3 regions of the Mesorhizobium sp. M0862 genome follow, and region 1 is predicted to be linked to each of the others. Evidence: riboswitches for the same ligand, from Rfam matches in the RefSeq annotation. Region 1 holds a riboswitch; each other region holds the start of a gene.
What was found. A riboswitch is a leader RNA that binds a small molecule or an ion and turns the genes downstream of it on or off. The one in region 1 is predicted to bind cobalamin.

Region 1 (3,267 bases):
CTGCTGTGCCTTCACGCCGGCCGAAAAATGATGCTTCGTCACGCCCATCTCCGTCACCAGATCCGCCGCCTCGACCAGCGCCGGCTTGGCGTTGCGGCCGGTGACGACGACATGCAGACCTTCGCGCCGCGCTTTCAGCGCCGCCACCACTCGGTCGAGATCGAGATAGTCGTAGCGCAGCGCGATGTTCAGTTCGTCCAGCACGACGAGGCTGATCGAGGGATCGGCGATCAGCTCCAGCGCCTTGGCCCAGGCGGCTTCGGCCGCCTTAATGTCGCGCTTCAGATCCTGCGTCTCCCAGGTGAAACCCTCGCCCATCGTGTGCCAGACGACGCGGCCGCCAAACGCCGCGAAGGCATCCTTCTCGCCGGTGTGCCATTTGCCCTTGATGAACTGGACGATTCCGACGCGCTTGCCATAGCCGAGCATGCGTAGCGCCAGCCCGAAGGCAGCCGTGGTCTTGCCCTTGCCGGGTCCGGTGTTGACGATCAGCAGCCCCTTCTCGACCGTCTTTTCCGCGACCTCGGCGTCCTGCACCGCCTTGCGCTTGGCCATCTTGGCGCGATGGCGCTCTTCGTCTTTTGCGTCGATATCGGTCATCTCATTTCACCTTGAGCGGCAGCCCCGCCACCATCAGAAGCACCATATCAGCTACCACCGCGATCTGCTGGTTGAGCCTGCCGGCGGCATCGCGGAACCGGCGTGCCAGCGCATTGTCGGGCACGATGCCTTGTCCGACTTCGTTGGAGACCACGAACCACGGCCCGCGCGGCCACGAAAGCACATCGGCCAGCCGTCGGCACTCCCCCTCTAGATCATGATCGGCCAGCATATGATTGGTCAGCCAAAGCGTCAGGCAGTCGACAAGCACCGGCTGGTTGTCCGGCAATGCCTCGAGCGCACCTGCAAGATCAAGCGGAGCATCGATGGTCGCCCATCCCTCGCCGCGGCGCGAGCGGTGTTGCGCGATGCGCTCGCGCATTTCGCCGTCATAGGCTTGCGCTGTGGCGATATAGGCCCATGGCGGCGGCAACGCCGTCGCCAAAGTTTCGGCATGCGCGCTCTTGCCGGAGCGCGCACCGCCGATGATGAAGGTCAAACTGCGATCAGGCAAAGCTGTCGCGCAGGCTGGTCGCGGTGCCGGTGAAGCGCGAGTGCACTATGCCGACAACTGCGCCGAGCACCAGCCAGAACACCAGATTGGTCAGCGTCACCGCCACCACGAACTGATGATGCAGGCCCTCCGGGATCGGCGTTACGAAACTGTCAGGCTGCGGCGCGCCGACAATATGCGGGGCGACGATCAGGACGACGGCGAGCACGGTCAGGGGCGCCGACGTGCGGAAGGTGATAAGGGCAAGGCCGATCGCGGTTGCCATCACCGTTGCCCACCACCAGATCTGGCGCTGTATGAGATCGGCCGCCGGCATTGCCGGCAGTTCCGGCGGCAGGCCGAGTCCCGGCGCCAGCGTGAACACGGCAAAGCCCGCCAGACCCCAGAACACGCCCTGGCGCCAGCTGCCGATGCCGCCGGCGAACTCGGAAACCGCCACCAGGACCAGCGCGAAGCCGATGCCGGTGACGATATTGGCGACGACACTGAAGGCGAAACGCTCGAAGCCGTCGGCCGGCGCCCAGCCTTCGTCCTCCGCCGGCGCGGCTGCTTCAGCCGGGGCTGCGCTGCTCACGGCATTTTCCGCCGGCGCGGCGGTGCTCATGGCATTGGTGTCCGCAGCGTTGGCGGCGGGCGCCGCGGCATGCTCATGCTCATGGCCGCCACCAGCCTTTTCGTAGACCTCCGCCTTGAGGATCAGCGGCACGGTGGCGTAGGCCTGCATGCAGGCGAGAGCGACACCGGCCACGAGCCCTGCGATCGCCGCGATGAACACGACGTTGCGAAACAGGTTCATGATGTCAGATCCTCGTCAGTGGCAGGGAAACGCCATCGAATGGCGATAGTCGTGCGCCGCATTGTGGACCGCATCGATGTGCGAGAAACCGACAACGCCGACGACGAAAATCCCCAGAAACGCGCTAAGCACGAGCTGCATGAAGCGCGACTGCGAGGAGACGGAAGCGCCGAGGGAGACGGAAGCGGTATTCATATCTTGTCCTTTCGCCCTCCACCCGAGGGCATCGAAGTCAGTTCCCTGTCGCCGGCAGGTCTCCTGGCTCGCGGATCAGCGCCCTTCCCCACCTTCCCGAAGAAAAAATCCTCAGTGGCTTGGAGAGGACTACCGCACACAGTTGCGGGGGCAGCCACGGCATTGGGCCAACAAGTCAGCCCTCACCGCATTCCCTCTTGGTCCCTAACGGAACCGACGACATGCATGACTATAGGCTGAAACGGCCGCATCCGGCAAACCAAATTCCGCCGGCCAACAGCGCGAATGCGCCATGCGGCGTTACGGGTTCAACGCGGTGATCCGCTCGGCAACCAGCCGCTGCAGCCGCCACAGATGGCGATCGTGAATGCCGCGCTCTTCAAGGTTTTTCACCGTGTTGTAGAGATAGTCGGCGCCCGACCCCCAGTGCCCGCAGGACGTTGCCAGCCTTTCGACGACCTTGCCCTCGTCGAGCGGTCCTGAATAGGTCAGGCCGTTGCGGTTGATGACGAAGGCCAATGCCCTGAGCGGTCCGGCCTCGCTTGCAAGCTTGAGCATGCGCGGCCGGTAGCTTGTCGGCTTCAGCGTGACTTCGCGCCGGAAAAGCCGGCCCAACTGCTCGCGCCGGTTATTGCCGGTCAGCCGAAAGGCGACGCCCTTGCATTGTCCGCCACGGTCCAGCGCCATCATCAGGCCGGGGCTGTCCTTGGTGCCGCGCCAGCGCGTGATGTTCATGCAAAAGGACCGATGCCAGCCGCGCGCCAGCGCAACGCGGTCCTCGACATAATCTATTTCCGGTTTCCAGATCAGCGATCCATAGCCGAACAGCCATAGCGGTTCGCTGTCCGGGAGTTCGACCTGCAATTCATCCAGCAGCGCGTCATAGTCGGCGTCATCGAGATGCATCGCGTCCGGATCCGGCCCGGGGTCTCTGATCTCGCGCCAGCAGCGCGCGACCAGCTCCGGCGTAAGCGACATCTGTCGTGCGGCCACTTCCGAATGCCCCCAATTTCCGAATGTCCCGTGTCCACGACATGATTATGCGCCGCGCCTGCAACCGGCAATGCGGCACTCTGATTGACAAACGATTTGCCGGGGTGTCGGCTGACGCTTCATAGGAAGCCAGCCATGCATCCCAGCCCGAGCGAGCGCGACCCCTATA
Region 2 (3,267 bases), on a different contig from region 1:
CGGCGAAATCTATGCCCATGACATCCATGCCCAGGGCGTTGCCTTCGACACTAGGCCGCTTGAGGGACAGCCGCCGACGGCGCGCTCGATGATCTTCGTCACTCCCGACGGCGAGCGTTCGATGAACACCTATCTCGGCGCCTGCATCGAACTCGGGCCGGAGGACGTCGAGGCCGAGAAGGCCTCGGGCGCCAAGGTTACTTATTTCGAGGGCTATCTCTGGGACCCGCCGCGCGCCAAGGAGGCGATCCGGCAGACGGCGAAGCTCGCACACGAGGCCGGACGCGAAGTGTCGATGACGTTGTCGGATTCGTTCTGCGTCGACCGTTACCGGGACGAGTTCCTCGAGCTGATGCGCTCGGGCACTGTGGACATCGTCTTTGCCAACAGCCACGAGATCAAGTCGCTCTACCAGACCAAATCCTTCGACGAGGCGCTGGAGGCTATCCGCAAGGACTGCAAGATTGCCGCCGTCACCCGCTCCGAAAAAGGCTCGGTGATCGTGCGCGGTGACGAGACCGTCACCATCCAGGCGACAACGATCCGCGAACTGGTCGACACCACCGGCGCCGGCGACCTCTATGCCGCCGGCTTCCTCTACGGCTACACGACCGAACGCAGCCTGAAGGATTGCGGCGATCTCGGCTCGCTGGCGGCCGGCCTGGTGATCCAGCAGATCGGCCCAAGGCCAAGGCAGAATTTGCGCCGCGAGGCGGAAGGGGCTGGGTTGCTGTAGATGCGCGGGCAACTAACCAGCCGCCCTACTGACGCGATGACCGCAGTGGCGGAACTGTATCAAAGCTCGCTGATAGCGACAGCCATTCGCTTCGGAGAACTGACCCATGCTGCTGCCGTGAAGCTCGCTGGAGGAGCGGTGCAAGGCGTGCTTGCCATGACGGCATTCACCGTCATCCAGATCGTCACCAGCATTTTCCAGAAGCTCAGCTTGGGGAAGGCCAGTAAGGTTCCTGACGTAACGGAGAACTCGCGGCGTCCGTCGGACTTGACTTGCGATCACGTCCCACGATGCCGAATGCGGGCAGCAGACTGAATATTTCACAATGTTAGACAAAGGCGTAAAACGCGACCATATAACGACATAAACATTTCATTATGCGTCATTGACAAAGAGCGGGTTGCTGTGATTGTCTGCGTGTTGTGGTTCTCGCGTACGGTGCTGCCGCAGCGGAGCTAAGAGGGAAGCCGGTGCGATGCCGGCGCTGCCCCCGCAACTGTTAGCGGCGAGCCAACCCCGCGAGCCAGGAGGCCTGCCACGCGAATTACGTCCACGGGCGGGGTGTCTCGGTGGCCGCTGCAACCCGGCGTTGATGCCGGCCTGCTAGCGCCTTCCTTGTCACCGACGCCCCAATCATCGGGGTATGACATGACTGTCTCTCAGCAAATTCCTGTAGCAACGCTCGGCGTGCCGCGCTTCGGTCGTCGGCGAGAACTGAAATTCGCGCTTGAAAGCTACTGGTCCGGAACATCGTCCGCTGGCGACCTTCTTGCGACGTCGAAGGCGCTCCGTGCCGCTAGCTGGGAAGAGCAGCGCGATCGCGGCGTGTCGAAAATCCCGTCGAACGACTTCTCGCTTTACGACCATGTGCTCGACACCGCAGCCATGGTCGGGGCCGTTCCATCCCGTTACGGCTGGAATAGCGGCGAGGTCCCACTTGACATCTACTTCGCAATGGCGCGCGGCAACCAGGGTCAGACGGAGGATTGTGGACACGCTGGTTACCAGGAGGAGGCTCATGGACTTGGTGTAACCGCGATGGAAATGACCAAGTGGTTTGACACCAACTACCACTACATTGTGCCGGAACTCGATGATGATCAGACGTTCGCCCTCTCGTCATCGAAGCCGGTCGATTACTTCCTCGAGGCTAAAGCTCTCGGCATTCACACACGCCCAGTCATCCTTGGACCCATCACCTTCCTCAAGCTGGCGAAATCGCCTGCCGAGGGGTTCGGTCCCATCGCTCTCCTACCGCGGCTGCTGCCGGTTTACGAGCAGCTTCTGGAGAGGCTGAAGCTGTCGGGAGCCGACTGGGTGCAGATCGATGAGCCAGCGCTTGTCCTCGATCTGAACCCGAACGAACGAGCTGCGTTCGAATTCGCCTATGGCCAGCTGTCGAAAGCCGCGCCCGAGCTGAAGATCATGCTGGCTACGTATTTCGGGTCGCTGGGAGACAATCTCGAAACCGCGATTTCTCTGCCCCTGGCCGGCCTGCATATTGATCTCGTGCGCGCTCCCGAGCAGCTGGAAACGGTGGCTCGGCTCGCTCCGAAGGATCTGGTGCTCTCGCTTGGCTTGATCGATGGCCGCAACGTCTGGCGTGCGAACCTGCCCGCCATTCTCGACCGCATCAAACCGATCGTCGCCGGCTGGCCCTTGGACCGCGTCGAGATCGCGCCTTCTTGCTCGATGCTGCATGTGCCGATTGATCTGCGCATGGAGACGGAACTCGACGCGGACATCAGGTCGTGGCTCGCCTTCGCGGCCCAGAAGACCGACGAGCTGGTCTTGCTGGCCCGGGCCCTGTCCCAAGGCAGGGATGCGGTGGCAGGCGCGTTGAAAGCGTCTGCCGAGGCTGCCGCCACGCGCGTGACATCCACGAGGATCCATGACCCGCTTGTTCAGGGGCGGATCGCTAGCATTCAGGACAGCGCGAAGCGACGAGAGAGCGCTTTTGGCGAGCGCTCCAGAGTCCAGGCCGGCTCACTCGGGCTGCCGCCGTTCCCGACGACGACCATCGGGTCCTTCCCGCAGACGCCGCAGGTACGCAAGGCGCGGGCCGCTCATGCGAAGGGCCAGCTGAGCTATGTCGACTATGAGACGTTCCTGAAGAAGGAGATCGAGGCTGCAATTCGCTGGCAGGAAGAGATCGGGCTGGACGTGCTGGTGCATGGTGAGTTCGAGCGAAACGACATGGTACAGCATTTCGGCGAGCAGTTGTCCGGCTTCGCGCTCACCGAGCATGCCTGGGTACAAAGCTATGGGTCGCGCTACGTGCGTCCCCCCATCATTTTCGGCGACGTATCGAGGCGCAATCCGATGACAGTGCGCTGGTGGCAATTCGCCCAGTCGCTTACGGAAAAGCCCGTGAAGGGAATGCTCACAGGCCCAGTCACCATTCTCAACTGGTCTTTTGTTCGCGACGACGTACCCCGCTCCGAAGCCTGCCGCCAGATCGCGCTCGCCATCCGCGACGAAGTGACGGATCTCGAAAGATCCGGCGCAAGGATGGTCCAGATCGATGAGGC
Region 3 (3,267 bases), on a different contig from region 1:
CGTGCTGAAGGACGGCCATATCGAGCAGGTCGGCACGCCGATGGACCTCTACAAGAAGCCCGGCAATCTGTTCGTTGCCCAGTTCATCGGCTCGCCGGCCATGAACATCCTGCCGGCGACAATCGACAGGACGGGCAACCCGACAATCGTCAGCCATGTCGGCGGCCGCAAGGCAACGGTGCCGATCGCAACGCCGGCGTCAGCAAAGGGTGCGGCAGTCAGCTTCGGCGTGCGGCCGGAGGATCTGTCGGCCGCCACCGGCGCGGAATATCTTTTCGAGGGCGTGGTGGACTATGTCGAGCAACTCGGCGAGGTGCAGCTTGTCTATGTCGATATCGGCCGCGCCGACCTGCCGTTGGTGACCAAGCTGCCCGGCAATGTCGAGGTCAAGCGCGGGGCAAAGCTGCGACTGACCGCGGATGCCGGGGACCTGCACATCTTCGACGCCGATGGGCACTCCTTCTCGCTCAAGCCGGTGGAAGTGAAGGCGGCTTGAGATAGCTGCGTCGTACAGGCATGAAAAAAGAGCGGCGGGCCAGGCCCGCCGCTCTTTTTTTAAGCTTCGGCTGTTAGTTGTTGCCGAACCGATCCCTGTCGCTGCTCTGAGGAACGAACTTCTGTTGGTCGTTCGACGAGTTCAGCAGCTTGTAGACCGCCGAGTTGGTGCCGGTCGACGAAGTGCGGGTGGTGTCGACGGCAGCGGCCGGCTGGTTGGCGCCATTGGAGCCATAATTGTCGCTGCCGGCAAAGGCAGCGCTCGAAACAGCCAGAACGGCTGCGGTGGCAAGAACGATCTTCTTCATTTTAGTCTCCTGAATTTTTCTGATGCCGCCAGCTGCAGCGGATAAGCCCGCCACGTGCTGGAAACCGGCTTTTAGCGGCCGAAAAGGTTACGGTCGGCACCGTGGGCAGGCGCCTGCTCGGCTGGAGCCGACTTCTCAACCGAAGCCGTATGGCCACTATCGGTCGACGTAATCGCAGGCTGGTTGGCGCCGTTCGAACCGTAGTTGTCGCTACCGGCGAAAGCGCTGCCGGAGATGGCCAAAACGGCGGCGGCAGCAAGGATGATCTTTTTCATTTCAAATACTCCTGAATTTTTTGGGATCCCGAGAGCGACGGGTTAGCCGCCCTTCTTTGGTCGGGATCAGCGATTGCCGTAGAGGTCGCGGTCGGCGCCCTGAACGACAGGCTGCTTGTCAGCGTGCGCCGGCTTCTGAATGGAAGCCGTATACGAGCTGTCGACCGAGACGGCTGGCTGGTTCGCACCATTGGAACCGTAATTGTCGCTACCGGCGAAGGCGCTGCCGGTGATCGCCAAAACGGCTGCGGCAGTGAGGATGATCTTTTTCATTTTTAGGACTCCAGTTTGTCTGTCCGTCTAGCGGCGTGTCTTGGGAGGAATTCGCGTCGTTCGGACAGCCCCGATGTGGGAAAGCCATAGGCTGGTTTCCAATCACGAAGTTGTTCCGTGTGGACCACGGTCCTGCACCTTGAAATTGTGCCAGGAAGTTCTTCTATGGTCATTTATCGTATTGTTTTCAGTTGCTTATGTCGAACCGAGTGGTTCGCTCCGGTGTCGGTTTCCGGGCCGTCGTTCACACCGTCCTGCACGCATTGTCAACAGAAACGAACCGTTCGGTTCGATTAGAGATTGCTAATAGTAACTTTTCGATACCGTTGAGCCCTTTTTGCCCCCGATCGGAACTGGATCCGCAGCGATTCGAAACGGCGATGATAGCGCCGCAAGACAGGATCTCAGCCCTTCGGTGGTCGGCGGGGCGTATGCCGCGCGTGTCGCGCCGCATGGATATGATGTCGCTTTCATGCCGACGTCGCGATCGCTGCCGTGATTAGATGATCGCATCTCAGGTGCCGCTTCGTGACGACGCAGCGGAGAATTGGGAAGCCGGTCAGAATCCGGCGCTGCCCCCGCAACGGTGGTGGAGTTGAAGTCGCAACGGGAGACCACTGGGCAAGAGCCTGGGAAGGTGTCGCGATGGTCCGCAAGGACAACTCCAGAGCCCGGAAACCAGCCCGAGATGCATAGACTCGACTGATCGCGGTGGGCGGTCAAGAGGTGGATAGTGCATGTCCGGCGCCGCGCCGGCCTGAGTCCGATCCTTCCTCCATCACCACCAAGTTCAGTCCTTAAACCACGAGGACAGAACTATGGATACGCGCAACGACATGCTGAGGCTCCTGAACGGCCGCAAGCAAGGCTTTTCGCTGGAACAGCCCTTCTACACCGACCCGGACTATTTCAAGCTCGACATGGAGCACATCTGGTATCGCGACTGGCTGTTCATCGGCCATGATTGCGAACTGCCGAAGCCCGGCAGCTATATCACCGTGCAGATCGGCGATTATCCGGTGGTGCTGGTCCGCGACCAGAAGGGCAACATCAACGCCTTTCACAATTCCTGCCGCCATCGCGGCAGCCGTGTCTGCAACACTGAGAAGGGCATGGCGGCAAAGCTTGTCTGCCCCTATCACCAGTGGACCTACGAGCTTGACGGCCGGCTGCTGTTTGCCCGCCAGATGGCCGACGGTTTCGACAAGAGCCAGTTCGGCCTGAAGCCCGTCGCCTGCGAGAGCGTCGGCGGCTACATCTTCATCTGCCTGGCGAAAGAACCTGCCGACTTTGCGCCGATGCGCGCCATGATAGAGCCCTACCTCAAGCCGCACCGGCTGAATGAAGCCAAGGTCGCCTTCGAGAGCACCATCATCGAGAAGGGCAACTGGAAGCTGGTCTGGGAAAACAACCGCGAATGCTATCACTGCGCCGGCAATCATCCGGAGCTGTGCAAGACATTCCCCGAAGCGCCGACGGTGACCGGCGTGCAGGGCGCCGACAGCGATCCGGAGATGCTGGCGCACTGGGCGAAATGCGAGGCGGCGGGCCTGCCGAGCAAGTTCCGCATCGATCCGGCCGGGCAATACCGCGCCACCCGCGCGCCGCTGCTGCGCGATGCCGTCAGCTACACGATGTCCGGAAAGCGCGCGGTGACGAAGAACCTGTCCGACACTGTTGCCGCCGACCGCATCGGCACCTTGATGCATTACCACTATCCGACGACCTGGAACCACATACTGATCGACCATGCGGTCACCTTCCGGGTGCTGCCGATCAGCGCCACCGAAACCGCGGTGACGACCAAGTGGCTGGTGCACAAGGATGCGGTCGAGGGGGTCGACTACAACCTTGAGGAGCTCACCCATGTCTGGACGGAGACCAACGACCAGGACCGCCGCATCGTCGAGGAAAAC

Region 2: another riboswitch for cobalamin. It lies ahead of metE (5-methyltetrahydropteroyltriglutamate--homocysteine S-methyltransferase); the one in region 1 lies ahead of NKI15_RS04660 (CbtB domain-containing protein).
Region 3: another riboswitch for cobalamin. It lies ahead of NKI15_RS21690 (aromatic ring-hydroxylating oxygenase subunit alpha); the one in region 1 lies ahead of NKI15_RS04660 (CbtB domain-containing protein).

What each region holds. Positions count from the first base shown of each region.
Region 1 is NZ_JAMYOJ010000002.1:423,028-426,294, forward strand. Features, by position in the region: gene cobO (cob(I)yrinic acid a,c-diamide adenosyltransferase) at 1-600, opposite strand, end outside; gene cobU (bifunctional adenosylcobinamide kinase/adenosylcobinamide-phosphate guanylyltransferase) at 602-1,114, opposite strand; gene NKI15_RS04655 (CbtA family protein) at 1,107-1,910, opposite strand; gene NKI15_RS04660 (CbtB domain-containing protein) at 1,926-2,105, opposite strand; cobalamin riboswitch at 2,142-2,338, opposite strand; gene NKI15_RS04665 (gamma-glutamylcyclotransferase) at 2,406-3,098, opposite strand; gene NKI15_RS04670 (aromatic ring-hydroxylating oxygenase subunit alpha) at 3,234-3,267, shown strand, end outside.
Region 2 is NZ_JAMYOJ010000030.1:36,048-39,314, reverse strand. Features, by position in the region: gene NKI15_RS29065 (adenosine kinase) at 1-736, shown strand, start outside; gene NKI15_RS29060 (hypothetical protein) at 782-1,051, shown strand; cobalamin riboswitch at 1,143-1,290, shown strand; gene metE (5-methyltetrahydropteroyltriglutamate--homocysteine S-methyltransferase) at 1,385-3,267, shown strand, end outside.
Region 3 is NZ_JAMYOJ010000015.1:29,036-32,302, forward strand. Features, by position in the region: gene NKI15_RS21670 (ABC transporter ATP-binding protein) at 1-496, shown strand, start outside; gene NKI15_RS21675 (DUF680 domain-containing protein) at 570-803, opposite strand; gene NKI15_RS21680 (DUF680 domain-containing protein) at 875-1,078, opposite strand; gene NKI15_RS21685 (DUF680 domain-containing protein) at 1,145-1,351, opposite strand; cobalamin riboswitch at 1,851-2,052, shown strand; gene NKI15_RS21690 (aromatic ring-hydroxylating oxygenase subunit alpha) at 2,170-3,267, shown strand, end outside.